Regions from separate parts of the Thalassobacillus sp. B23F22_16 genome, predicted to be linked through region 1. Evidence: riboswitches for the same ligand, from Rfam matches in the RefSeq annotation. Region 1 holds a riboswitch; each other region holds the start of a gene.
What was found. A riboswitch is a leader RNA that binds a small molecule or an ion and turns the genes downstream of it on or off. The one in region 1 is predicted to bind thiamine pyrophosphate.

Region 1 (9,769 bases):
GTGTCTACCGTGCTGTCACCGAAGCGATCGAAAACTATCGACAGAGGACGGACAAGTAGATGGGTTTCTTGGAATATCACCTGTATCTTATCCTGGCTGCGATTGTACTCGAGTTAGTTATCGGTGATCCGAAATTTTTCCCTCATCCGGTAGTCATCATAGGAAAAATGATTGCTTTTATGGATAAAAAATGGAACAAGGAAAAGCACCGAAGGGCGAAGGGTTTCCTGCTGCTTGGGGCTGTTACTGTTATAACCTATATTTCAATTGGCATGGTTGTATACCTGGCTGGACGGGTTTCTTTCTGGGCAGGAGCGGCGCTGGAGGTATACTTAATCTCCTCTACGATAGCGATCAAAGGCTTACAGCAGGCAGGTGAAGAAGTAGGTAACCCTTTACGTGAAGGCGACCTTCCTTTGGCACGGAAGAAACTCAGCTATATCGTTGGCCGCGATACGGAAGCGTTAGACGAGTCGGAAATTGTTCGTGGAACAGTTGAAACGGTTGCAGAGAATACAGTGGATGGCATTACCGCTCCGATATTCTGGGCGCTGATCGGGGGAGCCCCGCTTGCCATGGTCTACCGGGCCGTAAACACACTCGATTCCATGGTCGGGTATAAAAATGAGCGATATGAAGCATTCGGGTTTGCTTCTGCGCGCTTTGATGACTTGGTCAACTGGATACCTGCAAGGATGACGGCTGTTTGTATGTGGCTAGCTGCCTGGTTTTACCCCACCCGGAAGAAAGGGAATGCCTGGCGGGTCACATTACGTGATGCCAGCAAGCACCCAAGTCCGAACAGTGGCTGGCCGGAGGCGATGACCGCAGGTTTGCTCGGTGTCCAGCTTGGCGGTGTCAATACTTATAAAGGAGTCGTATCCAATCGTAGCAAAATCGGTAACCCACTAACAGAACTGAAAACAGAACATATTGCCCAGTCGATTACCATCATGCATGGCGGCTGGCTGGTATTTATTCTATTTTTAAGCGGATGGTTAATCGTAAATTAAGGAGGAAACGTTATGGTATTACCTGCACACGGGGGACAGCCTGGCCGTATTGCCGCTTCTATTGGCATGGAAGCGGAAGGGAAAGTCTATGATTTCAGTGCCAATATTAATCCTATTGGTCCGCCGGCCTGGCTGGCCGAGCAGCTTCCCCGGCTGATGAAGGAAATAGCGAACTATCCAGACCCGGAATATAAAGAGGCGTACGCTGCTCTTTCCAGACAAGAAGGGATGAGTGCGGAACAGCTGCTTTTGACCAATGGAGGAGCGGAAGCCATTTTTCTAATCGCCCAGTTATTTCATGGCAAAAAAGCCTTGATAATCGATCCGACTTTTTCTGAATATGAGAGGGCCTGTCATGCATTCGACTTGGAGATTACACAACTCCGGTTAAATCAGTCGTTTCAGTTTCCAGTGGAAGCGATGGCGCAGGTAGTGCCTGGTGTGGATGTCGTATTCCTATGCCGTCCGAATAATCCGACGGGAACGTTTTTGTCTTTTACAGAGTTGGAATATTTACTAAAACTCGGATTGGAGACGGACACGACGATTGTCATAGATGAAGCATTTGTGCATTTTCTTTTTGAAACGGAGCTTTTCGTTAAGAATCTGCTCACTCTCTATCCTAACCTGATTGTCCTTCGGTCGTTAACAAAGATTTTTGCCATACCCGGCCTGCGGGCAGGCTATATCATGGCTGGAGGTGGCTGGATCCAGAAACTGCAGAAAAAGCAGCCGCCATGGAGCGTCAATGGGATAACAGCGGGCTTATTACCAGCACTGCTGTCTGATGAAACCTTTATGGCAAAGACGAAAGACTGGCTGAAGGGGGAGTGTGAGAAACTTGCGGATCACCTGTCAGCTCTTGGTTTTTTACATACCGTATCAAGCGTTAATTTCTATTTACTGAAGGACGGTAACAGACCGGACGAAACAGAGAAGCTGTTCGGGTTTTTAGTAGCAAATAACATCGTTCCCAGGCATACAGACAATTTCAAAGGCCTGTATGGCCGTTACCTGAGGTTTGCTGTCAGGAGTGCGGAAGAAAATGATTACCTTCTTTACGTACTGAGGAAATGGAGGGAAGCATCGTGATCACTTTCATTTCCGGTGGTGCTCGTTCGGGAAAAAGCAGTTTTGCAGAAAAGCTGGCACTGGAAAGCTATCACAAACATAAGGTTGGAAATTTGTATTACATCGCAACTTCCTTGCCATCTGATGAAGAAATGAAGGCACGGATTGCCCGCCATCGCAACGATCGGGAAGAAGAATGGCAGACCATCGAGGCTCCGATACATATAAAAGATAGTTTACAAGAAATACAAAAAGAAAGTACCGTACTGATTGATTGCCTGACAGTATGGCTGGGTAACAGACTTTATATCGACCAGGCAGACTGGGAGACCATCATCCAGGAAGTGAGCGGCTGGCTCCAGGCGGCCAGGGGACGGCAATTGAACCTGTATGTGGTGTCCAATGACATTAATGAAGGAGTGCCGGCGAGTTCACGCAGTGTTGCTGCCTATATTTACATGCTGGCGAAGCTGCACCAGCATATCATTGCAAGCTCAAAGGAAGTCTATCAGGTGATTGCCGGTCTTCCTGTGAAATGGAAGGATGGTTGAATGAAAGCTTTAAGCTATGGGCTGGTACTTGCTCTGCAATTTTTGACCCGTATTCCTATGCCCGTGTCCGTTCCTTGGGAAAAAGCCGTCTTAAAGGGTGCATTAAAGTCTTTCAGTTTAGTAGGGTTTATCCTGGGTATCCTGGTAGTTGCGGTTTATGCTCTTATAGGTGGCTGGCTGCCGGCATGGTTTACGGCCCTTATGCTGCTTTCTATTTGGACGGCGCTGACTGGAGGGCTCCACCTGGACGGGTTGATGGATGTGGCGGATGCTGCCGGCTCGAATGCACCCGTCGAAAAGAAGCTGGCAATTATGAAAGACCCCCACGTCGGAAGCTTCGCGATGCTGACTGCGATTTTTTATCTGTTATGGAAACTGGCGCTCATTTATGGCCTGCTGACCGCTAGTACTATCGATGTACAACTGGCTGCCGGGATGTTCGTACTGATACCGGCCTGCAGCAGGTACCTGGCCATTCTCCTGTTACGAACGACCCCGACGATCAAACGGGAAGGTCTTGCCTGCACGTGGCAGGAACACCTGTCGACTGTGGATGTTCTCATTGGTCTTATACCGATTGTTGTAATCGTCGTGATTGTTCCGCAGGCCTGGCTGCTTCTGGCTGGTTATGGATTATTTTTCTATTTCCTACGGAGATGGTTTATTAACAAATTCGAGGGAATCAATGGCGATATGCTAGGCACTGCAATTGAAGGAGGAGAGCTATGGGGACTTTTGATGTTGTATCTATTTATTTTATTCGTCACGGGATGACGCAATGGAACATAGAAAAGCGTTATCTCGGACACTCGGATGAGCCAATACTGCCGGAACTTCTGCATGATTCTCGATTATTGAAGCAGCAATTATCGGCCCTGTCGTTTGATCAGATTTTTACGAGTGACCTGAGACGATGCATGGAAACGGCCGAATACCTTGTTCCAAATAAGCCAGCATGTGCCGATCCGAACCTGCGTGAAATGAATTTTGGTGATTGGGAAGGTTATACGCATCAGGAACTCCAGAACGACCTTCGTTATCAACACTGGATTTCACAGTGGCAGACATCGTCCCCGCCTAATGGGGAAGACTATCCTTCGTTCAGAAGGCGAGTCCGTTCATTTCTAATAGAATTACTGGCAATTAATAATAGTAGAAACGTGTTAGTAGTCACTCATGGTGGTATTATTCGTGAAATCATGAACGGTTTTATTCCGGGTTTAACTTTTACAGCTACAAAAATCCCCAACGGGGGCGGGATTCGTATGGTTTTCAAACAGGATGGAGGTGACTGGAAATGCAGCTCGTGGTCGGTGGTGCCTATAGTGGGAAAAGAAAGTTTGTGAATGAAGAGTTTTCTGATTGTCAGTGGCTTTCCGCATATGAAAACCAGCCATTGGACCAATGGAAGTTAATCGATAACACCGCTGACTCGCCTTTCGTAATCGAAGGATGGGAAGTGTGGATACGAGAGGAATGGAAGAAAGCCGGCGAGTTGGAATCCGTGAGAAAACATTTCGAATCGATATTGTCAGAAATGCAGCACGTCGAAAAACGGACCCAGCAGCCGGTTATTTTGATTATGCTTGAAATGGGCCGTGGTGTTGTCCCCTTGGACAAGGATGACCGGGCCTGGCGAGACTTATCGGGGTGGGTACTGCAGGTAGCGGCAGAGAAAGCGGAATCTGTTCATTATTGCTGGCATGGCCTGTCGAGGCAGTTGAAATAAGATGAGAGTTTGTTTTGTCAGGCATGGAGAAACAGACTGGAATACAGAAGGAAAACTGCAAGGGCATACAGCGACATCACTTAATGAAACAGGAATCCGGCAAACCCGTCAATGTGCAGAACAGTTAGCGGTGGAAACGTGGGACGTGATTCTCAGCAGTCCATTACAGCGGGCAAGGGAATCAGCTCATATCCTTTCTGACTGTATGGGGGTCCCCCATTTCGTTTCGCCTCTTTTTACAGAACTTGATTATGGCCATTGGAATGGTCAACCCCGGGAAAGTTTAATCCATAATCAAGCATTCAGGAAATGGTATGACATGGCAATGCATAAGTTGGAAAAACAGGTTAATAGCGAGTGGAAGGCCCTCTGTCATGCTTATAGAGATGACGCTATTGTTGTGGTGACGCATGGATTAGTGATCCAGCAGCTGGAGAAGGTGCTGGACAAGAAGTGTACATCAGCCGGTGAGCTTGTTTCCAATGGTAGTTTCATATATATTACATTATAACTATCTATTTTCAGGTTAAGGGGGAGAGCGATGTTTTCGAAAGAAGAACGGGATGCAATCTATAAAGTTATTTATACTCGAAGAGATATTCGAAGTTTTTTACCCAAACCTATAGAAGAAGATGTCATTCAACGAATTCTTGAAGCAGCTCACCATGCACCATCGGTAGGGTTTATGCAGCCATGGAGTTATATTTTAATATCGTCATCTGAAATCAAAGAACAGTTAGCCTGGGCGGCCGATAAGGAAAGACGGGCACTAGCCATTCATTATGAAGGGGAAAGAGAGACTAAATTCCTCAGTCTGAAAGTCGAAGGTTTAAAGGAAGCCCCTCTGACGATTTGTGTGACATGTGACCCCACCAGAGGAGGTTCACATGTATTAGGCCGTAATTCTATTCCGGAAACCGATGCCTTATCGACAGCGTGTTCGATACAGAACATGTGGCTGGCAGCGTGTGCGGAAGGCCTGGCCATGGGCTGGGTGAGTTTTTATAAAAAGAATGATGTTCGTGATATTCTCGATATACCGCCGCACGTGGACCCACTCGCACTTCTTTCGGTAGGTTACACGGATACGTATCCAGACAAGCCTATTTTAGAAAAAGCGGACTGGGAAAAAAGATCAGACTTGGATAACCTTATTTTTGAAGATCAGTGGGGCAGGAAATCATCGTAAGAACCTGGCTGCTAAGGTAATAACATATGTTAGTGGGAAAGAGTTATCCCTTTATAATTGTCTCTTTTAAGAAATTTTTTTCTAGTAAACGATGAAGAATGTCTAATATATTTGCCATTTTGTCTAATTTAAATTTGAATTTGTCTAATAAATAGTTGATATTGTCTACCTTAGTATAGCTGTTGTCTCATTTATAAGTAATGTGTCTCATAAAAACGCACGAATTCAATGCCTGCTCCTCTCCTGGGTCAGGCACTTCTTTATTAGGGAATAATTGGATTTGATGGACTAGGATGGAGCTATTACAATGAATGTGGAAAGTAAATAATATTAGAATCTACTAGGGGAGCCTGTGTAGCAGGCTGAGAAAAAAGCGAACAAACTTTTTGACCCTCAGGACCTGATCTGGATCATACCAGCGTAGGGAAGTAGTTTGTGAGTTTAAGCTACTATAACCAGGTCCTATGGGCGTGGTTTTTTGTGTTTTTATAGCCCCTCAAATAGGATGGAGGAGTAATGATGCAATTGAATGAACAGACGGTTCTGATTACCGGAGCAAGCAGGGGATTAGGGGCTGCAATTGCCGAAGCGTTTGCGAATGAGGGTGCAAATGTCATTATTAACTATTTTAAAAGTAAACAGAAAGCAGAAGCGCTCGTCGATCGTTTAGGAGATAAAGCAATCGCTGTACAGGCAGATATCAGGGATAAGAATCAGGTTGACGAAATGGTCGATCGTGCGGTAAGTCATTTTGGCACGCCATTATCCACCATTATCAATAATGCCCTGGTCGATTTCCGTTTTGATCCGAAGGCCCAGAAGAATGCAGCGGAGTTAGAATGGGACAACTTCCAGACTCAAATCGAAGGCACAGTAAAAGGATCGGTTGAACGCCGTGCAGGCCGGTCTGGCTTATATGAAGGAACTTGGGTTTGGACGAATCATCAACATCGGTACCAACCTGCTGCAAAACCCTGTAGTTGCTTATCATGAGTATACAACAGGGAAGGCCGCTTTATTGGGTTTCACACGAAATATGGCCAAGGAATTAGGGCAGTATGGGATAACCGTCAATATGGTTTCCGGGGGGTTATTGAAAGAAACAGATGCCAGCCGTGTGACGACAGAAGAAGTATTCGGAGTGGTTGAGCTGGTGACACCGCTCCAGAAAGCGACCAGCCCCCAGGAACTGGCGGATGCTGTATTGTTTTTTGCATCGCCTTGGGCCAGAGCGGTTACCGGTCAAAATCTTGTCGTAGATGGCGGGTTGGTAATGGATTAAGATCGATACTTCTCCAACATAATGAGTGCTTATCAATAATAGGGGGAGACAAAATCCCCGGATATTTAGTGTGGGCGGAGCGGCATGTACCAGGAGCCTGTTGATCCCATATTGGTTCTCATGATAGAAGAATAAAAGAGATAGACTCCTTCCAGCTAGATACCTAGTATGGAAGGAGTTTATGATTATAAGAAGAAAGTAACGTATTTATTTAAGAAGAAGGAAATTCAGGATTTTTGTGATTTGGACAGAATTATGACTGTGGCACATACAACACGACTAAAGCTATTAACCACCCTTATAGAAATGATAATAGCCCTGTGCTATCAAATGAAAGATGGAAGCGTAGTGGGTTCGAGGATTGTTAGCGTATTATTGAATGTGTTCAAGTTAACCGTAGCCCCTATTGGAATGGCAGCTTTATATGTCCCGTGTGCTGTAGCAAGATTAGTCATAAGCGGTTTATTTAATGGTACGATAAATTCGTTGATCAGGTCTTCGTACGTTTTCCCATAAGATTCCTGACATTCTGTACATTCTCCCATAACGATACCGATACAATCCCGGAACTTCCCAGCCATTCTTAAATGTTCTATATATCGGTAGATGGTGTTAATGGGTTCATGTGTATCTTCGATGAGCAGTATTTTTCCCCGTGTATCTATTTCAAAAGGAGTACCAAGCGTACCAAGTAATGACGTGAGATTTCCTCCGACAATCGGACCGGTGACATTCCCGGCATTTTTGCTGTTTAACGGCATGTCTGGAGGGTTTAATATTTGCCTCATTGGTGCAGTATTGGTAACAGCAGTAAAAAATTGATTGAAATTATACTCGGGAGTGCTTGCATTAAAATCCACGAGCAAAAGGCTCTGGAATGTGGTCATGCTGGTAAATTGGTACAACGTATTTAATAGTACCGTAATGTCACTGTACCCGCTTAGGATTTTAGGGTTTCGCTGTATAAGCGGGTAGTCAAGATAGGGGAGAATTCCTGCAACTCCAACCCCTCCCCGTGACGGCAAGATCATCTTTACCTGAGGATTGGTAAACATACTCATTAGATCTGCCGCACGATCCTGAGCTGTTCCTGCTATAAAGCCATTTCGGGCGTAAACGCTTTGGCCAAGAATTGTTTTAAACCCCATATCTTCTAACATTGCTATTCCAGTCTCGACTTCATCCCTTTCTGGCGGGCTTCCCAATGTAACAATACCGATTGTATCCCCACGCTGTAATGCATAAGGCAATATGGGCATAGAAAAAACTCCTCTCCGGAATCATATAGCTATTAATATTTTATGATTTAAACTTACTAAAAATTAACGGGACTTTATCTTAATGGAAGATAGGAAGGGATCGGAGAGGCCGAACTACGGTTGCTGGGGAGTTTCGTCAGTGTGCAAATAAGCAGGTGAATGATTTTTAAAATTTTCATGCTTCCTTAAAAGAGCTTAACTCGAATACCTGAACAATTTAAAGAGCACCTGTCCTCCGGTTGTTAGCGGGGGGCAGGTGCTTATTTGCTAAAGCTGTGAGGGACCAGCGGCGAGACGGGTACTTACTTGTTTGGCTGGTCGATTGACAAAGTAGATTCCTGCTAAAATGAGGCTTCCTCCTATCAATGTAGAAAAGTGAAGTTGTTCATTTAATAGCAGCCAGCCGAAGATGACGCCGAATAATGGCGCCAGGAATAAAAAGGCGCTCACTTTGCCGGGGTCTTCCCGTTTCAATAAATAGAACCAAATCGCAAATTGGACGATCGAGGCCATGATAGCCAGCCATATCAGAATGAAGATCGATAGGGGAGTCACGACAAATGTAGACTGTTCCATTAAGGCGCTGCCCGCTAACAGGATGATCCCGCCAAACAGCATCTGGTAAGCGGTCAAAACCCAGGTATCAAACGCCTGGCCCCACTTTTTCATCAGCAGCGTAGCGATGGCCCAGGATACCGCACTCATCATACCTAACAGGGTGCCAGGCTGCTGAATATCCAGTGAAGCTCCAAGTGTGATAAACACCCCAAGGAAGCCGACAGCGACACCGCCCCATTGCATTAATCGGTATTTCATCCCCATAAAAATAGTTCCAAACAACACGACCAGCAAGGGATTCGTAAATGTTAAAATGGAAGATTCTCCAGCGGTAATCGTCCGGAGACTTAAGAAAATGGCTCCCATTACGGCGGCTGTTTGAAAAAAGCCGACCACCACCATTTGGACCCACTCTTTGGCACGTTTCGGATGCTGTCTTTTAAGCAGATAGACGCTAACTGCCATGATGAAACCGGCGATAGAAAAACGCAAGCCGACCAAAAGCAGGGGAGAGACATAATTCAATCCGATTTTTCCGACTGCAAAAGAGGAGCCCATTAGACTTGTGGTAGTTACCAGCAAAATAGTAAACCAGATACGATTCACGTACTCACCTTCATTCCGTTCTTGAATAGTTATAATTTTCTAATTATAACACACCTTGCATAAAAGTAAGGCTGTGTATTTTATCTTTTACGTCTTCGTTTGTTTTTCAAATTCTTAAAGGACGTTTACTGACCATAATTGGAAGGATGACTGCAGTGGACGGTCATTATAAGTGATTTAAAGATTGTAAGCTAGCAGTAATACGTGGTTAACGGTTGTTATAGCCACTGTAATAACCGTTACAGGGAAAAAGTCTCCAGGAGGTGGTCTTTATACAAAAAAATGCCTGACCACCAATGCGTTACATTGGGAGTCAGGCACTTGTCTCTTAAACCATTACTTTTTAGGAAGGGGAGCATCCGGGGAGATGAAGCCTTTATCTACTAATGTTTCCCAGAATTCGTTCGGGATGTCCCGCTGGATCATTTCGATGTCTTCCTTGATCCGGTCCGGCCGTGTGGATCCTGGAATGATAGCTCTTACGGCAGGATGAGAAGTGGAAAACTGCAGT
Region 2 (9,769 bases), on a different contig from region 1:
ACAACTGATGCCGCCAATTCCGACTATCGGCAAAGAGGAGTATTTTCTCCTCAACTCTCTTACCCATTCAGGACCGACAGGATTTTTCGCATCTGCCTTGGTAGTGGTGGGAAACATGGGTCCTGCACCCAGGTAGTCCACCGCTGCTATCGTGCTTTTCTCAACCTCCTCCCAGCTTGATACGGATAATCCGATGATTTTGTCGGGAAAAATTTCACGCAGATCGGCAGGCGATTCATCGCTTTGACCGACATGTATCCCATCTGCATCGAGTGATTCAGCCAGGTCTGTATCATCATTGATGATAAACAGGACACCATGTTGCTTGCAGATTTGCCGTAAAAGCAACCCTAGTTGTACTTTTTCTTTTCCTTGTAAAGCTCCTTCTCCTTTTTCCCGGTATTGAAAGGCGGTGATCCCCCCCTTGATGGCTGCTCTTAAAATTTCTTCCGGTGCTCGGTCGCAATTAACGCTGCCCATCACTAAATATTTACGGAGCCTATCTTTTAATTTCACGAGTTTGTCCTCCTCAGTTGAGCAGTTTCCAGAGAAAGAGCATCGATAAATGCAGGTACAAACGTGCCTGGTCCGGTAACCGCAACACTATTCGCGGCATACTCGGCTGCTAACCCATAAAACTCTACCGCTGCCAGTGCCTTCCTTTCAGCCGTGCCTTCTACTGTCAGACAAGCAGCCAAGATCGATCCTAACAGACAGCCTGCTCCGGTTACTTTAGAAAGGATGGCATGCCCGGTCTCATTGGTTTCCATACGCTTACCATTACAGACTACATCCGTAGCACCCGATACGACCGCCAACGTGCTGTAACGGTTAGCTACCTGTTTTGCCACCTCACCGATATCCCCCGATCCGCGCGATTCGACACCTTTCATTTCCCAGGAAATATCGACAAGGTTCGCTAGTTCAGCAGCATTCCCTTTGATAGCTGTCGGTTGGACTACTTGTAATATTTCCTCGACGGCATGTCTGCGAAAAGGGGTTGCGGCCACACCAACTGGGTCTAGGACAACCGGAAGGCCCTTGTCGTTGGCTGCCTGTCCCGCTTTTACCATGGCTGGAATCTCTGGAGCAGTCAGCGTGCCAATATTAATTAGCAGGCCATCGGCATTGGCAGCCATTTCTGCTGCTTCCTCTTCAGCTTTTGCCATGACTGGCGCTCCACCAAAAGAGAGCAGGCCATTAGCTGTAAAATTCATAACCACCTGATTGGTCAGATGATGGATGAGTGGTGTATTTTTTCTAACCTCTTCGATTACATTCACTGCCTGACCTCCTCCCGTATCGCCCAGTGATTCGTTGGACCGTTTCCATATCCCAGGTTGAATGCATGGCGTATCGCTGCTGTAATATAATGCTTCGAGCGTTCTACCGCCCTCACTAATGGAAGGCCCTGGCTTAAAAAGGCCGTAATTGCCGCAGAATACGTGCACCCGGTGCCATGCGTGTTTTTGGTAGAAATCCGGTCTGTTTCAAATACATGCACTTTATTACCGTCATATAACACATCAATGGCTGCCTCTTGCAGGTGTCCTCCTTTGATAAGGGCTGCTCCTGCTCCGAAGCCATGGACAATATGCGTTGCCGCTTCCTTCATATCGGCTACTGTCTCCACCTTTTCTTCCGTAATATAGGCTGCCTCAGCGATATTTGGTGTGATGAGAGTGGTGAGTGGAATCAGCTGCTGACGTAAATATTGCCGTGCCTCCGGTTCAATCAGTGCTTCACCGCTTGTCGCTACCATCACAGGGTCCATGACATAAGGCACCTGGAGTTCAGGAAGCGTATCAACTATCACTTTCATCATTTCTTGATTAGCAATCATGCCAGTTTTCACCGCGTGGATAGGCATATCGGAAACGATGGATGCCAGCTGCTGCTGGATCATCGCTGTCGGCAAATGATGAACAGCCTGGACGCCTGTTGTATTCTGTGCCGTCACGGACGTGAGAACGGACATACCGTAGCATTTCAGCTCTTGAAAGGTTTTTAAATCAGCCTGAATGCCTGCTCCGCCACTTGAATCGCTTCCCGCTATCGTAAGAGCACAAGGGGTTGCGGTACTCATCGTTGCATCACCCTTTTCTTCACCGGCCATTCTTCACACGTATAAGCCATCTCCCAGAATGCAAGTTCCAGCTGACAGCTTTTTCGAAAAGCTTCTTTCATGCGAATGCGTTGCCGCCCGGATGCTTCTTCAGCTAATCTATCCAGTCGTTCGCACAGCTTTCCAGTCAGGCCTCTCACCTCTGCCTCTGCATAGAAAGTTATCCATGGATAAAATGGATGATCATCATTCGGTTTATATTTTTCCATCAGTACCTGACCGATTTCCAGGTAAGTCCATGGACATGGCAGCAGGGCACAAAGAATTTCAGCTAAGTCTCCTGTTTGGGCATGGTACATCATGTGCTTGATATAGTGGTCTGCCGTTGGCGGGAGCGGGTACCCTTGCATATCTTCATAAACTACACCCGCCTGCTCACAAAAGTTATGGTGTGGATGGGTTTCACTGTTTAAAACAAAGCCTATTTGATCATGGAAGAGAGATATATCGTCTCGATTGCTTGATTTAGAGACGGCAATACCATAAATGTGCATAAATGCATTCAAATACTCAAAGTCTGCCTTAATATAGTGCTTAAGGGCTTCTTTAGGCACCTTACCTTTTCCAATTCCGTCTACAAATGGATGGTTGAATATCTCCTTAAATATAGCGTCATTTTCTTTTCTTAAACTTTCTGTGAAAGTCATGGTAAGCCTCCTTTAATAGTCAGGAAGCTACTAGGGGGAATAAAAGTAGATAGATAGAGGGTAATGAAGTTAGTCCTCTCCTACTTCCCTGCGCTGGCATTATCCAGATCAGGTTCCAAGGGACAAAGGAAAGATTCCTTATCTCAGCTGAACGCGCCCCTAGCAGTTTTCCGTAAATGGGTTATTTAAGAAACTCTTCTTACAGAATGAAATAATTGATCTTACCTGATTTTTATGACGTACCGATAGCTACAAACACCGCCATCGTCGTAAACAGAAGCGTCCGGTTCATCTTCTTCCTCCTTTCTCTACCGGGGGTGTCTGAAATGAAAAAAGCCAGATCCTCAGAGGACCTGACTTGGTAGGTTAAAAGAAAATAGACGTATCTTCCGACTACTTCCCTCCGCTGGTACTAACCAGATCAGGTCTATAAGAGTCGGAAAGCTTTACGCGCTTTCCTCTCAGCCCGCCATTCAGGGCACCCCTAGTAGTGTTCATAGTTATTCATTTGAATGTTACATATATATCATAGCAAAGATCCGTCAGCGCTTTCAATAGCTATTATTGATTGTTTACAGGCTTTCCAACAACAAGTACATACCGGTAAAAAGTAGAATGATATAGGTTCCCACCCGAAACAGCCGCTGGCTAATCCTATGAAACAACAGCTGCCCCAGAATGAGTCCGGCAAACACCACCGGTAAAGCAAGCCCACTCGCTTTCCACACCTCCAAATTAGTTCCTGCGAATACCACTTGAATGATTAAACTAACCAAATAGATGAATAAATAGAAAGCAAGTGTCGTTGCGCGCAGTTTTTCCTTATTCGTATCGGTACCGGAAAAGTAAAGGAGAATTGGCGGTCCGGGCATACCGATACTGGTCGTCATCGCCCCCGATAAGCCTCCTACTACAAAGTCCCTTTGTAGAGACTGATGGGTTCGGAACCGAAAGATCAAAAGTACGGTCAACACTAAAATGACGATGCTGATACCGAGCTTCAATTTCGTCATATCTGCCAGCAGAAACAGGAGGATACCAGCAGGAAGCCCTCCCACACTTCCGATCACGAATCTTTTTAACACACCGAGGTCGACATCCTGGCTGATTTTTCTGATCAACACAGCAGATATGACAAGAGAAAGTGCCAGATTAATCTGGATAGCCTCTCTGGGTTCAAATAGAAATAGTAAAAACGGCGTCGCCATGATGGAAAAGCCGAAGCCGGTACTCGTTTGTAAAATAGAAGCAATAAGAATAATGACTATGAATACGAGCAGGGAATCCACATAAACACCTTCTGTCTGAGACTTTTAAACTTCCTTTTGCTTTATAGCAAGACAGCATCCTTTTCACCAATGTATAGAAAGTATATAATCAAAGAAGATTGTCAAAAAATATCAATATTTTTTCGCGTGAATGATGTCTTTCTATGATAACATGTTGATGTTATTGGTTTTGGTTTAAAATAAAAATATCTACATAGATACAGGAGTGTAATTATGGCGGAAAACAAAGGATCCATGAAGTTTATTGTAATACTGACGGTCGTAGTCATTGGACTGATCGCTGCTTTTGTTATGTTAGACAATAATGGCAATGGCGGTGAAAGCGATACGGCTTCTTCCGGCGGTGATGCTCCGGCAATCGATGGTCACCCGACAATCGGGGAATCGGATGCACCGGTTGAAATCGTGGAATTTGGAGATTACTTGTGCCCGGCATGTAAAGTATGGAGCGACCAGGCATTTCCCCTGGTAAAACAGGATTACATTGACACCGGAGATGCCAACTTCACGTATATCAATGTGCTATTCCATGGCGAGGACTCCGAGCTTGCATCCTCGGCAGGCGAAGCGGTTTATAAACAGGACCCTGATGCATTCTGGGATTTTTCCAAAGCGTTATATGAAGCCCAGCCGGAAGAGCATGAGGAAGGCTGGCTGACGAAAGAAAAGATCATTGAAGTAGCGGAAGATAGCGTGCCATCTATTGATACCGCACAGATGAACGAAGATATGGACTCTGAAGAGATCCAGCAGGAAGTGGAAAAAGATGACAACCTGGTCAAGGAACATGGCGTCCAGGTTACACCGACCATCATGATCAATGGCGACATGGTGGAAGATCCATTTAATTATGAAGAAATCTCTACGAAAATTGAAAAGGCGATAGAGGAAAGCAATGAATAAGAAAACGAATGGTCAGCCAATTTTTCTTTATCTGGCATGGCTCGCTGCTGTCATTGCTACGTTAGGCAGCCTTTACTTCAGTGAAATAAGAGAGTTCATTCCGTGTGAATTATGCTGGGTACAACGGATTTTCATGTACCCGCTCAGCATTATTCTTGGTATCGCGACTTTCCTGAATGACCGCAGCATCATTAAATATGCCTTGCCGCTTTCCATCATTGGCGGACTGGTTTCCATTTTTCATTATATGGAGCAAAAAGTCCCTGGATTTGCGAGCATCAAACCTTGCGTCGGCGGTGTTCCTTGCAGTGCGGAATATATCAACTGGCTAGGGTTCATTACGATCCCTTTCCTGGCACTCCTTGCCTTTACACTGACTACAATTTTCTTATTCATCGCAAGGAAGAAATAAACTTTTTAAGCTTAGAGCCTGACACAGATGCTCTGAGCTTATTTTTTGTGGTAATGGGAAAGCTGTTTTAAAGAATGTATGACTCTTAGGACATATGTCCTTTCCAAAACTTTCAACTTCCTTTTAAATAAATGCAGAAAAGGAGGATGAAGGATGAAAGGTGCTTTATTTTCCCTGCTTGGAGGAATCTGTATCACGATGCAGGGAATATTCAACGCAAGAATGAGCGATGCGATTGGTGGATGGCATACGACGGTAATGGTCCATATCGTAGCCTTTACAATCGCTATGATTATTTATATAAAAGTAAGAGATGGAAAAGGAAAGAGCTTTAGAAACGTTCCATTTCTATATTTAATTGGAGGGTCATTTGGTGTCATTGTCGTTTTTTCAGAGTTGACAGCCATTCACAGTATTGGCCCTGCCGCAGCTATTGCTATCCTTCTCGTTGCACAGATAGGAACGGCGTTTATTATAGAATCACAAGGATGGTTCGGGGAAAAGAGAATTCCAATTACGCTGCGGCAAGGACTCGGGCTAACGATGATGCTTGCCGGTGTTATTCTTTTTCAATTGTAAAAGAAGGTGTGTAAACGGTGAAAGAATTCAAAACCGCTGATGCAGAAGTCTATATCAAGCGTTATGAGCTTAGTAAGGTCTTTCCAGAGCATTTCAGACCCCTAATGAAGGTTTATCAGTTCAAGAAAGGAAATGTGTTATTCTCAGCAGGCGACGAGCTGGAGGAACTCTATATTCTGGTGGATGGGAAAATAAAAATCTTTACGCTTACTCCTGAAGGAAAATCATTAATCAACCGGTTCAAGCGTCCTCTGGAGCTCATCGGAGATGTGGAGTATGTCAAAAGAAATACGGTGTTCAATTCCGTTGAGGCTGTAACGGATGGCGTGATGCTTGCAGCGTCATTTGCCGATTTGGCGAATCTGGAACAAGATCACCCGCCATTTACACGTTTTTTACTGGAAACGTTAGCCCGAAAGTTTTATACCGAAGCCCATACCACGAACCTTAACATGCTTTACCCGGTGGAAGTGCGGCTCGCCAGCTATTTATTATCGATTTCCTCCGTCAGTGAAGGAACGATTTTCCATCAGGAAATGCATACATCGAATTTAATGGAGCTGGCTGAATGGTTAGGCACCAGTTATCGTCATTTAAATCGTGTGTTAAAGAAGATGGCGTCTGACAATATCATTGAACGGGCTAATGGCTCGATTGCTATTAAAGACCTGGAAAAGCTCAGCATCCTTGCAAAAGGGAACATCTATGAATAAGGAGGAACATCAATGACTGGAGTGTTATTAGCGGTTATTGCAGGTATTTTAATCAGCCTGCAGAATGTATTCAATGCCAGAGTTAGTGAAAAAACAGGTCCGTGGGCAACGACTTCTCTTGTATTGGGGCTAGGGCTTATCTGTTCATTACCCGTCTTTTATTCCATCGAGAAAAAAAGCATTTTAGAATTTGGAAATGTGAATCCTGTATTTTTGTTTGGGGGAGTATTTGGCGTAGGGATCGTTTTCTTTTTAATGAGAGGGGTAACTTTGATTGGCCCGGCTTACGCCATTTCAATTGCACTTATTTCGCAAATTGTGATAGCTTTTATTATTAATACAGGCGGTTGGTTTGGGTTTGAAGCTTCTGCCCTTTCCTGGCAGAAGCTGCTCGGAATTGCTTTATTAATCGGCGGAGTTCTTGTCTACAAGCTGGAGAAACAGACCAGTGAGAACAAGCGTGAACAGGAAGCAGGAAAGTCAGCTTCTTTTAAAAGAAAGCAGGCTTCCTACTCGGCTAAACAGGAATTTTATCAGGAAAGGTCCTAAAGATGTAGTCCTCTCGTGTTTAGGAGCAGAAAAGAGCGAATTTTATAATTCCTAGACAGTGAAAAAAGAAGCCGTCTCTGGGGAACGGCTTCTTTTTCATTTGGCTCTATTGTACCGGTACTTCGATGCCCAATAATGGCGGATATTGCTGTGACCCGAAGATATCTCCCTCTCCAGGGTCTCCGCTTGGTGCAAACCGACGGATCGTGAATTTAATGGCATTGGCCGGGTCATACTCGACAAAATCAGTAATCCGGTCCTCTTCGATATTGTACAGGGAAGCAAGCTTTTCCCTGTTGATCGATTTACTGTTCTTCACCATCTCATAGGTATCTTTTTCTTTAAAAATGATATCAAACGTAATTTTATCGGTACCGGCATTTTTACTGCGAATGGTTTTTGCCAGTTCATTTAAAGTACTTGTCTTCATTTCCATTCCTCCTCTTAGGCCTTTACTGGTTCGCCGATCATTTCTGTACGTACATCAAACAACTCCAACGGATCATCGACTGGCATGGTGTGGTTCATGGTCCAGGAGTAGGATGCTGTTGCAGGTAAGACATCATCGACAATGAATGCGGCTGTTCCAGCTGTACCTTTCACCTCTGGAAGGCGTGCGTAGAATATCTGCCGGGTGCCGAATAATGTCAGTGCTTCTGCCTCTTCGGCTGTTTCAGCAATCCCTTCCACGACTATACACAACTCATGGGATTTGATTTCTTTTACCGGCTCAAGGTCGCCCATGACACCGTTTTTACCAAAGACACGGAAGCTGATCTTATAATCCTGGTCTTTGAACTCCTCAGCCACTTGCTGTTCTGCCATCTCTACTACTTTATCGATGTTTTGAATGGTATAAGGATCCCGGACACCGGCGATTCCAATATATTTTTCACCATTTTTACCGGAACCTTCTAATTTGACTTTCACTTTTCCTTCCACTGGAACAAACTCCATGCCAGTGATGCGTGTCGTCTTCTCATCATACTGCTCATATTTGCAATTGGTCATATCCAGCATGCCGCCTGCGACATATTCAAAATAAGGGTTGGCACGTTCATACATGGCATGGCCCGCTACAGAGGCAATTGTACAGCGCTGGTTCGGATGCATCGCCGTGACTTTTACATCTTCATGGCTAATCGTTCCGACGACACTTTCCTTGGCACCATAAGGTTCAGCACAAAAGGAAGCGCATTCAAGAACTTTCCCAAGATAGTATGATTGTGCTTCCGGGAAGCCTTCCCTGATCGCTGGTGCTGCAAAAATGGCACAATCACTGGAGCGACCGCCAATGACAACATCCGCTCCCATATCCAATGCCTTGATGTAAGGGTGGACGCCTGCAACTCCGACGATACGTTCTGTTTTATCGACTTCTTCTTTCGAAAGCGGTGGGCGTTCATCCAGCCCCTCGATGATGACGTCCTGATCTATTTTACCTTTCACATCTTCCTTATCGACTTCTGAGTAAAAATATCCGATTTTAAAAGGAGGAAGATTATGTTCCGCTGCAATCTCCTTGATTAAATCTACATACATATCAACACGGCTGTTGGATCCGGAGTCTCCTGCTGATCCGACAAGCATAGGTACATTCTGTTCTCGTGCGGCAAGAAGCATTAATTCCAGGTCATGTTTCTGCCATTTACGCATGCTGACGGAACGGTCAGCTCCAAGGGCAGTTGCCCCGATATCATCACTTCCGGAATCACAGCAATAATAATCCGGTTTCGTAGCCGCTGCTATTTTAAAACTTTCTTCTTTCGTGGGTGCGAATCCTAAGTGGCCATTCGGGCACACAATGCGAAGTTGCTCTTTCATGTAAAAGTTCCCCTTTCGGAAAATAAAAGTGTATGACATGTTATAACCAGTTGAACCGAGTATAAGACATCTAAATTTGTTTGTCAATTCTGAATTTTAAAATTGTTATTTTCAATCATTATTTATTGCCCCGACCATCAGGATAACCACCACGTAGGGCGGGGCACTGGAATCTATTAAATTCCTGAATCATTTAAGAGTATCCATCAAAAAAAGAACCTATGTTTAATAGGTTCACTGGATGGATCTTGTTATGAAAAATTTGTATTTATCACCTTTATAGTAAGAAGTACGGTATTCGATTGCTCTGTCTTCAGCATAAATGATCGATGTCACTTTAAAGATGGGTGTTACTTCGTCCAATCTTAATATTTTTGCAAGCCGATCATCGGAAAGCACAGATTCAAACGTCTGCTTACTATGGGTCGGCGATATGGCTCCTATATTTTTATATAAATCTAATGTCGTAAACGGTCTTCCCGCTTTCTTTTCCTCCCTGGCTGCTTCAATCACCTGTTTACCGATATCTATTGGAAAGAAGCTGTCGTAGAATACTATCGGCAATTCATCCCCATACCCGACCAGTTGCAGGTTATAAAGGCTGTCTATCATATCAACCCCTAATAACGTACCAAGCTGCAAATCTGTCACTGTCATTTCAGCTTTAACGATATCAGTAGATGCCACCAGTCCTTGCTGGGATAAAGTAGATTGAAAGCTATCCACCT
Region 3 (9,769 bases), on a different contig from region 1:
AAATCATTAATTGGAGGGGTTATCAATGCCAAAAGCAATGAACGCACAAGAAATTGCACGTAAAGTTATTGATAAAGAAGAATTGTTCATTTTGGATGTTCGTAACCAAAAAGAGTTCGCAGATTGGAAAATCGAAGGTGACAGTGTAGAAGTCATCAACGTACCTTACTTTGATCTATTAGATGGCGTGGAAAGCATCATGGATAAATTGCCAAACGAAAACGTGTTGGTCGTTTGTGCAAAAGAAGGATCTTCTATGATGGTTGCTGATCTGCTTGAAGAAGCTGGCGTGACAGGAGTTTCTTACTTGAAAGGCGGTATGAAAGCCTGGAGTGAGTACCTCGAGCCGGTAAAAGTAGGCGATACTTCTGATGGCGGTGAACTTTACCAGTTCGTACGTCTAGGAAAAGGCTGCCTATCTTATATGGTCATCTCTGACGGCGAAGCAATGGTCGTCGACTCTAACCGTATGATTCAGCCATACCTTGACTTTGCAAAAGAAAAGAATGCAAAAATCGTTCAAGTTGCAGACACTCATCTGCACGCGGACCACATCTCCGGCGGCCGTGCACTTCGTGAAGAAACAGGTGCTCAATACTGGCTGCCACCAAAAGATGCAACCGAAGTTCAATTCGATTACACCGCACTGGAGGATGGCACAGAAATTACAGTCGGTACCACTAAAGTTGGCGCTCAAGCTGTATATTCTCCAGGTCACACGATCGGATCTACTTCTTTCATCATCGACAGCAAATACTTGTTGACTGGTGACATCCTGTTCGTAGAATCCATTGGCCGTCCGGACCTTGCAGGCCTTGCAGAAGACTGGGTCGGCGACTTGCGCGACACACTTTACAGCCGTTACAAAGAGCTGTCTGAAGACTTGGAAGTACTTCCTGCCCACTTCGCTAACATGAGTGAAGTACAGGATGATGGTAAAGTATCCGCACCACTAGGTGAGCTTTACAAAGTGAACACTGGCCTGAACGTGGAAGATGAAGGCGAATTCCGTAAAATGGTTACAGAAAACCTTCCACCACAACCAAACGCATATCAGGAAATACGTCAAGTGAACATGGGTAAACTAACACCAGAAGAAGAAGAGAAGCGTGAAATGGAAATTGGACCAAACCGCTGCGCGGTATCCTAATGGGCTGCCCCATTCTAGTGGGGCTCCCGGTTAATTTTAAAAAAGGAGTGTATCAAAATGGAAGCAAATAAAGTACTAGATGCAAAAGGTCTGGCATGCCCAATGCCAATCGTAAAGACAAAAAAAGCGATGGATGAATTGAACAGCGGAGATATCCTCGAAATCCACGCAACAGATAAAGGTGCAAAAGCAGACTTAGCAGCCTGGACTGATTCCAGTGGACACGAACTCGTCGACCAGAAAGAAGAAGACGAAGTCCTCAAATTCTGGATCAAGAAAGGCTAAGGAATAAAGGGGGACAGACATACCAGCACAGCTGGGTGGCTGTCCCTTTCCAATTGGTAAGGCTTTCATAGAGATAAAGGGAGGAAGAAAAAATGGATTTATGGTTTTATGTCACGATATTCCTAATTGGCTTTGCAGGTTCTTATGTTTCTGGAATGGTAGGGATCGGCGGATCGATTATTAAATATCCAATGCTTTTATATATACCACCTATGCTGGGATTCGCCGCTTTTACCGCACACGAAGTATCGGGAATCAGCGCCGTTCAGGTGTTTTTCGCAACCATTGCCGGTGCCTGGGCTTACCGTAAAGGCGGTTATCTCAATAAAGATCTGATTATTTATATGGGTGCAAGTATCCTGGTTGGTAGTTTCATAGGAAGCTATGGTTCAAGATTCATGGGTGAAAATGGGATACAGATTGTCTACGGCGTGCTCGCCTTGCTGGCAGCCATCATGATGTTTATTCCACGCAAAAATGTGGATGATATACCACCTGAAGAGGTGACCTTTAATAAAACAATAGCCGCAACGGCAGGTTTCTCCGTCGGTGTTGCAGCCGGTATCGTTGGTGCAGCAGGTGCCTTCCTGCTTGTTCCGATCATGTTAACGGTTCTAAAAATACCGACTCGCGTAACGATTGCAACTTCTCTGGCCGTAACGTTCATATCATCGATTGGTTCCACTGTCGGGAAGGTGATGACGGGGCAGGTTGTCCTCGTGCCTGCGATAATCATGATCATCGCAAGTCTGATCGCCTCACCGCTTGGTGCAAAAGCAGGTCAGAAAGTAAACACCAAATTGCTTCAAGGGATTCTGGCAGCACTGATCGTCGGAACTGCTATCAAAATCTGGTGGGACGTTCTGCTTTAATGGTTTACAATGGATTGGAAATCTATTAAGCTATAAATAACTGAAAAATTGCATAGCGAATTTCGAGCACTAGGGGTGCGTGTAAGCTGAGAGGAGTCTTGGACTCTGACCCTTAGAACCCGAACTGGATAATACCAGCGTGGGGAAGTGCATGGTCTTAGGTGACACGTATAATAAATAAACGATACCTTCGAACTGCATTCCCCCGCGGGATGCAGTTTTTTATATGGAAAAATATAAAATTTGGAGGGTTATTTATGGAAAACCAAGTATGCAATGGAACAAGCAAGATTGTCGGGTGCCGTTTTTCAGTACACCCCATGACTGATGACTTCGTTTCTGTCATCCTGGGAGCTTTAGAGGAAGTGGATACGTCAAAGGTTTGGATGAAAACGGATGATGTCAGTACGTGTGTCAGGGGAAGACTTCCGCATGTCTTCGATGTCACACAGGCGATTTTCGCCCAAGCTGCCAAAACAGGTCATCATGTCGCTTTTTCAGGAACGTATTCCGTCGGCTGTCCAGGGGACACCGAGGGAGACGTGTATATGTCGGAAGATGACACAAAAATGAATAATCAGGATGACATGGATCAATACACCGCCTGTGATTTTGCCTTGTACCCGCTTGGTTCTGACAGTTATATGGAAATGATCATGGAACAGATTGAAGCAGCGAAGCAGCGGGGGCTGGAAGTGGAAAGTATTCATTATGCCACCAAGCTACGTGGAGAGGCCAGAGAAATTTTCGCGACACTTGAAAATGCATTCGCGGTCACTCAGGAGCATAACAGCCATGTGGTCATGACGGCTTCCATTTCAGCCAACAGCCCGTCCCATCAGAAGGAGAATGACGATGAATAACTGGAAAATGAGAGAAATCGTTGTCATGTCGGTTCTGTCTGTTGTTTTTGCTGTGGTATATCTGGCGTTTCTTCCAGTTGGAAAGCTGCTTGTCGGCTTTTTCGGACCGATCGGTTATGATTTGATTTTCGGTATCTGGTTCATCGTATCGATTATCGCAGCTTATATTATCCGGAAGCCTGGTGCAGCATTTTTATCCGAGACCATAGCAGCGATCATTGAAGTCATGCTCGGAAACGCTGTCGGGCCGATGTTGATTGTCTCCGGTATGATTCAGGGACTTGGCGCAGAAGCAGTGTTTGCCGCCACCCGCTACCGTTTGTACAATGTCTGGGTACTGATGGGTGCTGGTATGGGGTCCGCGCTGTTCAGTTTTGTATGGGGTTACTTCATCTCAGGGTATGCTGCTCTTGCTACTTCTTATGTAACTGCGATGTTTATTGCCCGGATGATCAGCGGTGCGGTCATTGCAGGATTGCTAGGAAAAGCACTGAGTGACGCGCTTGCTAAGACCGGTGTGCTATACAATTTCGCCCTTGGAAAAGAGCATAGGAGAAATAAACATGGCGCCGCATGATTTAATTGAGGTGAAAAACCTTACCGTCAGCTACGAAGAAGCAAAAGAGCCTGTTTTGGATGGCTTGAATCTTTCCCTTTCTAAAGGAGAAACCACGTTGCTGCTCGGCCCCAGCGGCTCTGGCAAAAGCACCTTGATGTACAGCCTTAATGGCCTGTACCCCGAAGAATTAGATGGAAAGCTGACAGGGGAACGCTTTTACAGGGAACGCCCTTATGAAGCGTTTAATCCAGGAGAATTAAGCAGGCGGATCGGTGTGGTGTTCCAGGATCCCGAAAGCCAGTTTTGCATGCTTACAGTCGAGGATGAAGTAGCATTTGGACTGGAAAATCTCGACACGCCTCCTGACGTTATCGCTGCGAAAGTGGACTGGGCTCTGGAGCTGGTGGGTTTGTCCGATGTGAAGGAAGCGACGATTACGGCTTTGTCCGGCGGAATGAAACAGAAGCTGGCATTAGCCTGTATCCTCGCTATGGATCCGGAGTTGATCATATTAGATGAGCCGACATCCCTGCTCGATCCCCACTCGAGGCAAGCGTTTGTTGAGACCGTCATCTCCCTTCAGCAGGAAAAAGGATTTGGCTTGCTGATCATCGAGCATAACCTCGATGAATGGCTGGCCTATGTGGATCGCTGCCTGCTAATGAATCGTAATGGGAAACTTTTTTATGACGGACCATTAGCACAAGGATTCCGGGAGCATTATGAGACGATTCAAAGGGAAGGAATATGGGTGCCTCGTCTGTTTCGGACGGCTTATCAACTGATGCAACGAGGGATAATCAATGATAGAAAAGAGTTCCCTATTGAATTAGAAGCTATCTCTCCACATATTCCGCCTGCATTTTTCAAGAAAAAAGTCTCTTATTCGTCGGCAATTCCTCATCTCTCCCTGGAAAATGTCAGCTATAAACACATCATTCATCCGGTTACGTCCACCATCCACAAAGGGGAGTGGGTGGCTATTGTCGGAGCAAACGGAGCAGGGAAGACGACGTTAAGTCTGTTGCTGGCTGGGTTGAAGGCACCCTCAGGAGGAACAGTCACACTGAACGGCAATCGTTTGAAAGAGTATCGAAGTGAAACCCTATGGCAGGAAGTCGGCTACGTATTCCAAAATCCTGAGCATCAATTTGTGGCGGATACAGTGTTTGAAGAAGTCGCCTTTGGCCTTCGGCTGCAAGACCTGCCAGAGCCCGAAGTAAAAGAACGCACGGAAACCATGTTGGAACACTATGGCTTAGCGGCGCACAAGGATCGCCATCCTTATACGTTGAGTCAAGGTCAGAAGCGCCGGTTGAGTATTGCAACGATGATGGTAGAGAACCAGGGGCTGCTGGTTTTGGATGAACCAACGTTTGGACAGGATGAACATTCGGCACAGGAAATTATTGCGCTGTTGCAGCAACGGCAGCAGGAAGGTGGGACCCTGGTGATGGTTACCCATGATATGGAACTGGTCGATCAGCATGCCGACCGTGTTCTTGTCATGGAAAACGGGACCCTGGCCTTTGATGGTTCTCCTGAGGAGTTATGGAAAAAAGGGAAGCGCTGGCTGGCTCACCACCAATTACAACAGCCATTTCGTGTCCGGCTGGAACAAGCGCAAAAGAAAGGAGCGGCGGCAATTGAATCTGCAAGAGCTTAATCCCAGTGTGAAAGCGATCACGCTGATTGTAGGTGTGTTTTTACTGGCTTTCGTTTTCGATCCGATTACGCCGTTATTGTTTTCGCTTGGAATCATAACCATTACATTTCTTTTCGGGCACGTTTCTTTTAAAAGGTGGGCGCTTTATTTTATCCCTTTCTTTATCATCGCTTTCGGATTCTTCTGGACGACGCTTGTCTTTAGTGACAGCAGTAATCATTCAGGGAGGCTGATAGAGGCTGGGTTTTTAACTTTTCCACTGGAAGGATTTCAAGTTGCCGTATCACTCGCCTTGCGCGTGCTGGGTTTCGCTCTGTTATCCTTACTGTTCATTTTGACAACCAATAAAACCGATTTTCTGCTCAGCTTAATGCAGCAATTGAAGCTGTCGCCGAAAATCGCTTATGGCGTACTGGCCGGCTACCGGTTTTTACCGCTGATGTTAACCGAGTTAAAAACAATCCGCATGGCCCATCGCATCCGAGGTGTTCACCGGGGGAGAGGGATCAGCGGGCGGGTCCGTGAACTGAAACGATATGTCATCCCGCTGCTCGCGAGTGCCATCCGAAAAGCAGAACGGACCGCAGTCGCTATGGAATCTAAAGGATTCACAGGCAGCAGGCAGCGCACCTTCTACCGGACCATGAACGTATCCTATAAAGACTGGGTATTCCTCGGTATGGTACTGGCCCTTTATGGCATCAGTGTGTATGCTTCTGTTAGCTGGGGTTACTTTGAATGGTATAACGGCCAATTATAAATTCTCACCTCATTTTGTCATGAAAAAAACTGCTTTTATTCACTTAAAAGCAGTTTTTTGGTTTGACTGGCTCCAATTCTGAAAATGTCTAGTAAGTTATTTATTTTGTCTAGCATATGGTATGTACTGTCTAGTATGAACACTTTTTGTCTAGTAACCATCGCTATTACCCTACCACACTAAAAAAGGAAAAACCCCGCAGTGCGGGATTTCACGATTTAGAACTAATTTGGTTTACTGCCGGGCCATGGACGGCCTCCCATTCCTCGCGGAGCACACCCATCCGGATAGAATCATAATATTCCCCTTCGTAGATGCGGCATTTACGCATCCGGCCTTCCAGCTGCATGCCAAGCTTTTCAGCGACACGCATCATCCGCTCGTTTTTCGACCAGGTCGTCAAGCCGACACGCGCAAGCGGGAGGGAGGAGAAGAGGTGATCAATCCACAACTTCAGCGCTTCGCTGCCATATCCACCATTCCAATACTCCGGGCGGTAAATGCCGATGCCGACCTCAAGCCACAGGGAAGGCTTATGCTCCCAGTAATAGCTGACGGTTCCGATAATTCCTCCATCTGCTTCAATAATCAATCGGGAGTCGGGTTCCTCCGCACTTAAACGCTCTTTCCGTGCACGCTCATAACTTCTGAAACTATCTAACGTGTGCGGTTCAAGCGGATAATAGGGCGCATCCCATTTTTTCCATTCCGGGTCCGTCTCTTTATAAATCAAGTTCCATAAGGATTCATGATCTTTGTCTGAAATGCTTCGCAATGTCACGTTTCTGCCTGCGAGCAAGGTATCTTCAGCAGTCATACCATCACCCCCGCCATAATCCTTCCTCTTTATCCTATCATACTTGCACGGGTAATTACCCCCTTCGCAAAAAAGTGTTTGCCACCAGGCGAGTCGGGTAATATAAAAAGAAGTCAATGTTGACTCAGGAAGGGTTTTTCAGATGTTGAAATTAATAGCTTATACGAAAGAGGGAGAGTTGGTTGAAGATACTTCCCTTGATCCGTTGAAAACTCGGGATGATATCCGTTGGTATTGGATCGATTTCGATCGTCCGAGCCAGGAAGAAACAGATCTATTAGATAGTTATTTTCACTTTCATCCGCTCGCGATAGAAGATTGCATCCATGACCTGCAGCGACCGAAAATGGATTATTATGAGGATCACACGTTGATCGTCATCCATGCCATTGATGCAAAAACATTAAAAAAGCAGGAAATCGATATTTTCTTTGGTGAAGACTTTATCATCACCTATCATAAAAGCGAATTGCCGATGATGAATCATGTGATGCGAATGGTGAAGAAAGAGCAGCCACAATGGGAAGAATATTATGTACTGCACTATATCTTCGATTTGGTTGTTGACAATTATTTTCCAATCATCTATGAAATCGAGGACCATATCAATGAACTCGAAGATAATACACAAAATCTATCCATCGACAAGCTGCTGGAGCAATTGTTCGACCGGCGCAGTGAACTGCTGACAATGCGGCAGACCATCCATCCAATGCGTGATCTGTTGTACCGGATTCTCAGCTCCCATCACCTGGATGGTATGAAGCAGGGGAAAGAATACTTTGCCGATGTCCATGACCATCTGATCAAGCTGGCGGATGTGATTGCATCAAATCGCGACCTTACCCAGGATATAAGGGACAGTTACTTATCATTGACTTCTCATCAGCAAAATAAAACAATGCAGGTACTGACGGTAATTTCGGTCATTTTCATGCCACTGACATTCATCGCCGGGGTCTATGGCATGAACTTTGAGAATATGCCTGAATTGGATGAACCATACGCATATCCTCTTGTCTGGTTCATCATGATTGCCCTGTCAGTCGCTATGATCATTTGGTTTAAGAAAAAAGGCTGGTTCGATTAATCGTTACTAAAGGTGCCCGTTTCCTCATCAGGAGGAAGCGGGCACCTTTTTCAGTTGGAAAGAAAGTTCCGTCCAGAGGAGGATACGAAATCACTCGGCTGGCCGTTATGGAAAAAATGGAAAATACCTATAATTAACTTAAGAAAAGCAAACGGAGGAGATAGACATGAACTTCTTAAAAAAATGGATCGATAAAACGAAACCGAATCCGTATCGCGACTTATGGCTCGAAATGCAACGCCGGCACATCTGATTATCAAGCACCCGGAAAGGAAGTGAGGATATGTATTTCAACGAATATGAAATCTCCAAAGAAGTGGAAGAACGCCGCCCACGATAAAGGATCATTAAATAATAGAAAGGATGGGGCAGGATGTATTTCAATGAATACGAAGTTTCACAGCAAATAGAAGAACGCCGTCCGCGATAATGGCATCTTTCAAAATCCCTCTTGTTGAAAAATAAGAGGGATTTTGTCTGTCCTTACGTGATTGTGCATGTCCACCCTCTTTTCTGCATAGGATGCTGTGGGGGGCGGTGGATATGATAGCATCCTGGATGATGCTGATGGCTATTTTGCTTATCTTGTCGATTTCTGTCATAGGGAGAATACGGACGATGGAAGAGAAGAGGCACGTCAACGAGATACGTATGTCTGTCATCATTTTACTCGTTCTTTATGTAAGCAGCTTGTTGTCGTTTGTAAATATGACGCTCGTACCTGTGTTAATCATCGGAGCAGTTGCGGCAGGCGTGGTGAGTCTTGTTATTCGTGTGGAAGCGGGTTTACAGTGGGGGGCAATTGTCCATGGGGTCATGGCTGCAATTATGGGGTGGATGGTTATCCCAATGCTCGGATCAGATCAACAGGTGCAGTATATGGAAGTATTGTCTCTCCTTCTATTTATTTTAATGTCGGGCTGGCTGTTTTTGACGTTGGGGAAAGAAAGTAAGTCGTATAATAAGTTATTTTTATTTTGTTTTGTTGTCCTCGTGTTTCATGAATTTCTCACCTACGTCGCGTGGCCGATATAAATGGGGTGGAGTTCCCTATAGGAAATACAAAGGGGGGATAGGATTCGCTATCACCCCCTACATACTCGATTATTTCAGAATATCATGGTCGACGTAGCGTTCACCGTTTAGTTCGCTGATAACATTGATCGCCACATTGGCGCCGTGGCCGGAAGTAATGATGGTATGGACGCTGGCGCCGGCGACGGTACCAGCAGCCCAGACATTTTTCTTATCGGTTTTGCCTTGTGCGTCGGCTTTGATGACCTTAGCCACGCGAGGTTCTGTACCATCTTGCACCGTCAAGCCAGACTCTTCTGCCAGTTTTGCCGACATGCCAGTAGCGAAAATGACGTGTGTCGCTTCATAGCTGTTATCCTCTGTTTTCAATGTATACCCGGATCCACTTTCCTCGATTGCATTCACTTCTTCTTCTTTTAATTCTGCCCCGAACTTCGTTGCCTGCTCCTGGCCGGTTTTTAATAATTCAGGACCTTCGATTTCTTTTACACCATAATGATTTTCCACCCAGGCTTTGGCTGTAATGCTCTTACCATGGTCGAACATGACCACCTTTTTCCCAGCTTTGGCGGCGAACAATGCGGCACTGGCACCAGCAGGGCCTGCACCGATGATGGCGATATCAAACATGAATTCCACTCCTTTTGAAAACGTATTCACCTGCTATTATAA

Region 2: another riboswitch for thiamine pyrophosphate. It lies ahead of tenA (thiaminase II); the one in region 1 lies ahead of ACGTNI_RS01985 (3-oxoacyl-ACP reductase).
Region 3: another riboswitch for thiamine pyrophosphate. It lies ahead of ACGTNI_RS08035 (YkoF family thiamine/hydroxymethylpyrimidine-binding protein); the one in region 1 lies ahead of ACGTNI_RS01985 (3-oxoacyl-ACP reductase).

The regions. Positions count from the first base shown of each region.
Region 1 is NZ_JBIEKD010000001.1:408,345-418,113, reverse strand. It holds gene ACGTNI_RS02030 (adenosylcobinamide amidohydrolase) at 1-59, shown strand, start outside; gene cbiB (adenosylcobinamide-phosphate synthase CbiB) at 60-1,013, shown strand; gene cobD (threonine-phosphate decarboxylase CobD) at 1,026-2,105, shown strand; gene ACGTNI_RS02015 (bifunctional adenosylcobinamide kinase/adenosylcobinamide-phosphate guanylyltransferase) at 2,102-2,635, shown strand; gene cobS (adenosylcobinamide-GDP ribazoletransferase) at 2,636-3,409, shown strand; gene ACGTNI_RS02005 (histidine phosphatase family protein) at 3,361-3,981, shown strand; gene ACGTNI_RS02000 (bifunctional adenosylcobinamide kinase/adenosylcobinamide-phosphate guanylyltransferase) at 3,933-4,364, shown strand; gene ACGTNI_RS01995 (histidine phosphatase family protein) at 4,366-4,875, shown strand; gene bluB (5,6-dimethylbenzimidazole synthase) at 4,906-5,553, shown strand; TPP riboswitch at 5,886-5,997, shown strand; partial or broken gene ACGTNI_RS01985 (3-oxoacyl-ACP reductase) at 6,073-6,835, shown strand; gene ACGTNI_RS01980 (S66 peptidase family protein) at 7,162-8,094, opposite strand; gene ACGTNI_RS01975 (DMT family transporter) at 8,362-9,258, opposite strand; gene ACGTNI_RS01970 (aldo/keto reductase) at 9,595-9,769, opposite strand, start outside.
Region 2 is NZ_JBIEKD010000013.1:40,877-50,645, forward strand. It holds gene thiE (thiamine phosphate synthase) at 1-516, opposite strand, end outside; gene thiM (hydroxyethylthiazole kinase) at 513-1,283, opposite strand; gene thiD (bifunctional hydroxymethylpyrimidine kinase/phosphomethylpyrimidine kinase) at 1,280-2,086, opposite strand; gene tenA (thiaminase II) at 2,083-2,772, opposite strand; TPP riboswitch at 2,841-2,943, opposite strand; TPP riboswitch at 3,154-3,268, opposite strand; gene ACGTNI_RS11595 (sulfite exporter TauE/SafE family protein) at 3,345-4,061, opposite strand; gene ACGTNI_RS11600 (DsbA family protein) at 4,275-4,964, shown strand; gene ACGTNI_RS11605 (disulfide oxidoreductase) at 4,957-5,376, shown strand; gene ACGTNI_RS11610 (DMT family transporter) at 5,530-5,955, shown strand; gene ACGTNI_RS11615 (Crp/Fnr family transcriptional regulator) at 5,973-6,668, shown strand; gene ACGTNI_RS11620 (DMT family transporter) at 6,681-7,217, shown strand; gene ACGTNI_RS11625 (DUF4387 domain-containing protein) at 7,324-7,647, opposite strand; gene ACGTNI_RS11630 (acyclic terpene utilization AtuA family protein) at 7,662-9,041, opposite strand; gene ACGTNI_RS11635 (GntR family transcriptional regulator) at 9,276-9,769, opposite strand, start outside.
Region 3 is NZ_JBIEKD010000007.1:124,964-134,732, reverse strand. It holds gene ACGTNI_RS08055 (sulfurtransferase TusA family protein) at 1-2, shown strand, start outside; gene ACGTNI_RS08050 (MBL fold metallo-hydrolase) at 26-1,150, shown strand; gene ACGTNI_RS08045 (sulfurtransferase TusA family protein) at 1,208-1,435, shown strand; gene ACGTNI_RS08040 (sulfite exporter TauE/SafE family protein) at 1,528-2,307, shown strand; TPP riboswitch at 2,369-2,470, shown strand; gene ACGTNI_RS08035 (YkoF family thiamine/hydroxymethylpyrimidine-binding protein) at 2,565-3,170, shown strand; gene ACGTNI_RS08030 (ECF transporter S component) at 3,163-3,747, shown strand; gene ACGTNI_RS08025 (ABC transporter ATP-binding protein) at 3,734-5,395, shown strand; gene ACGTNI_RS08020 (energy-coupling factor transporter transmembrane component T family protein) at 5,376-6,155, shown strand; gene ACGTNI_RS08015 (GNAT family N-acetyltransferase) at 6,367-6,972, opposite strand; gene corA (magnesium/cobalt transporter CorA) at 7,115-8,062, shown strand; gene ACGTNI_RS08005 (hypothetical protein) at 8,606-9,097, shown strand; gene ACGTNI_RS08000 (FAD-dependent oxidoreductase) at 9,167-9,727, opposite strand.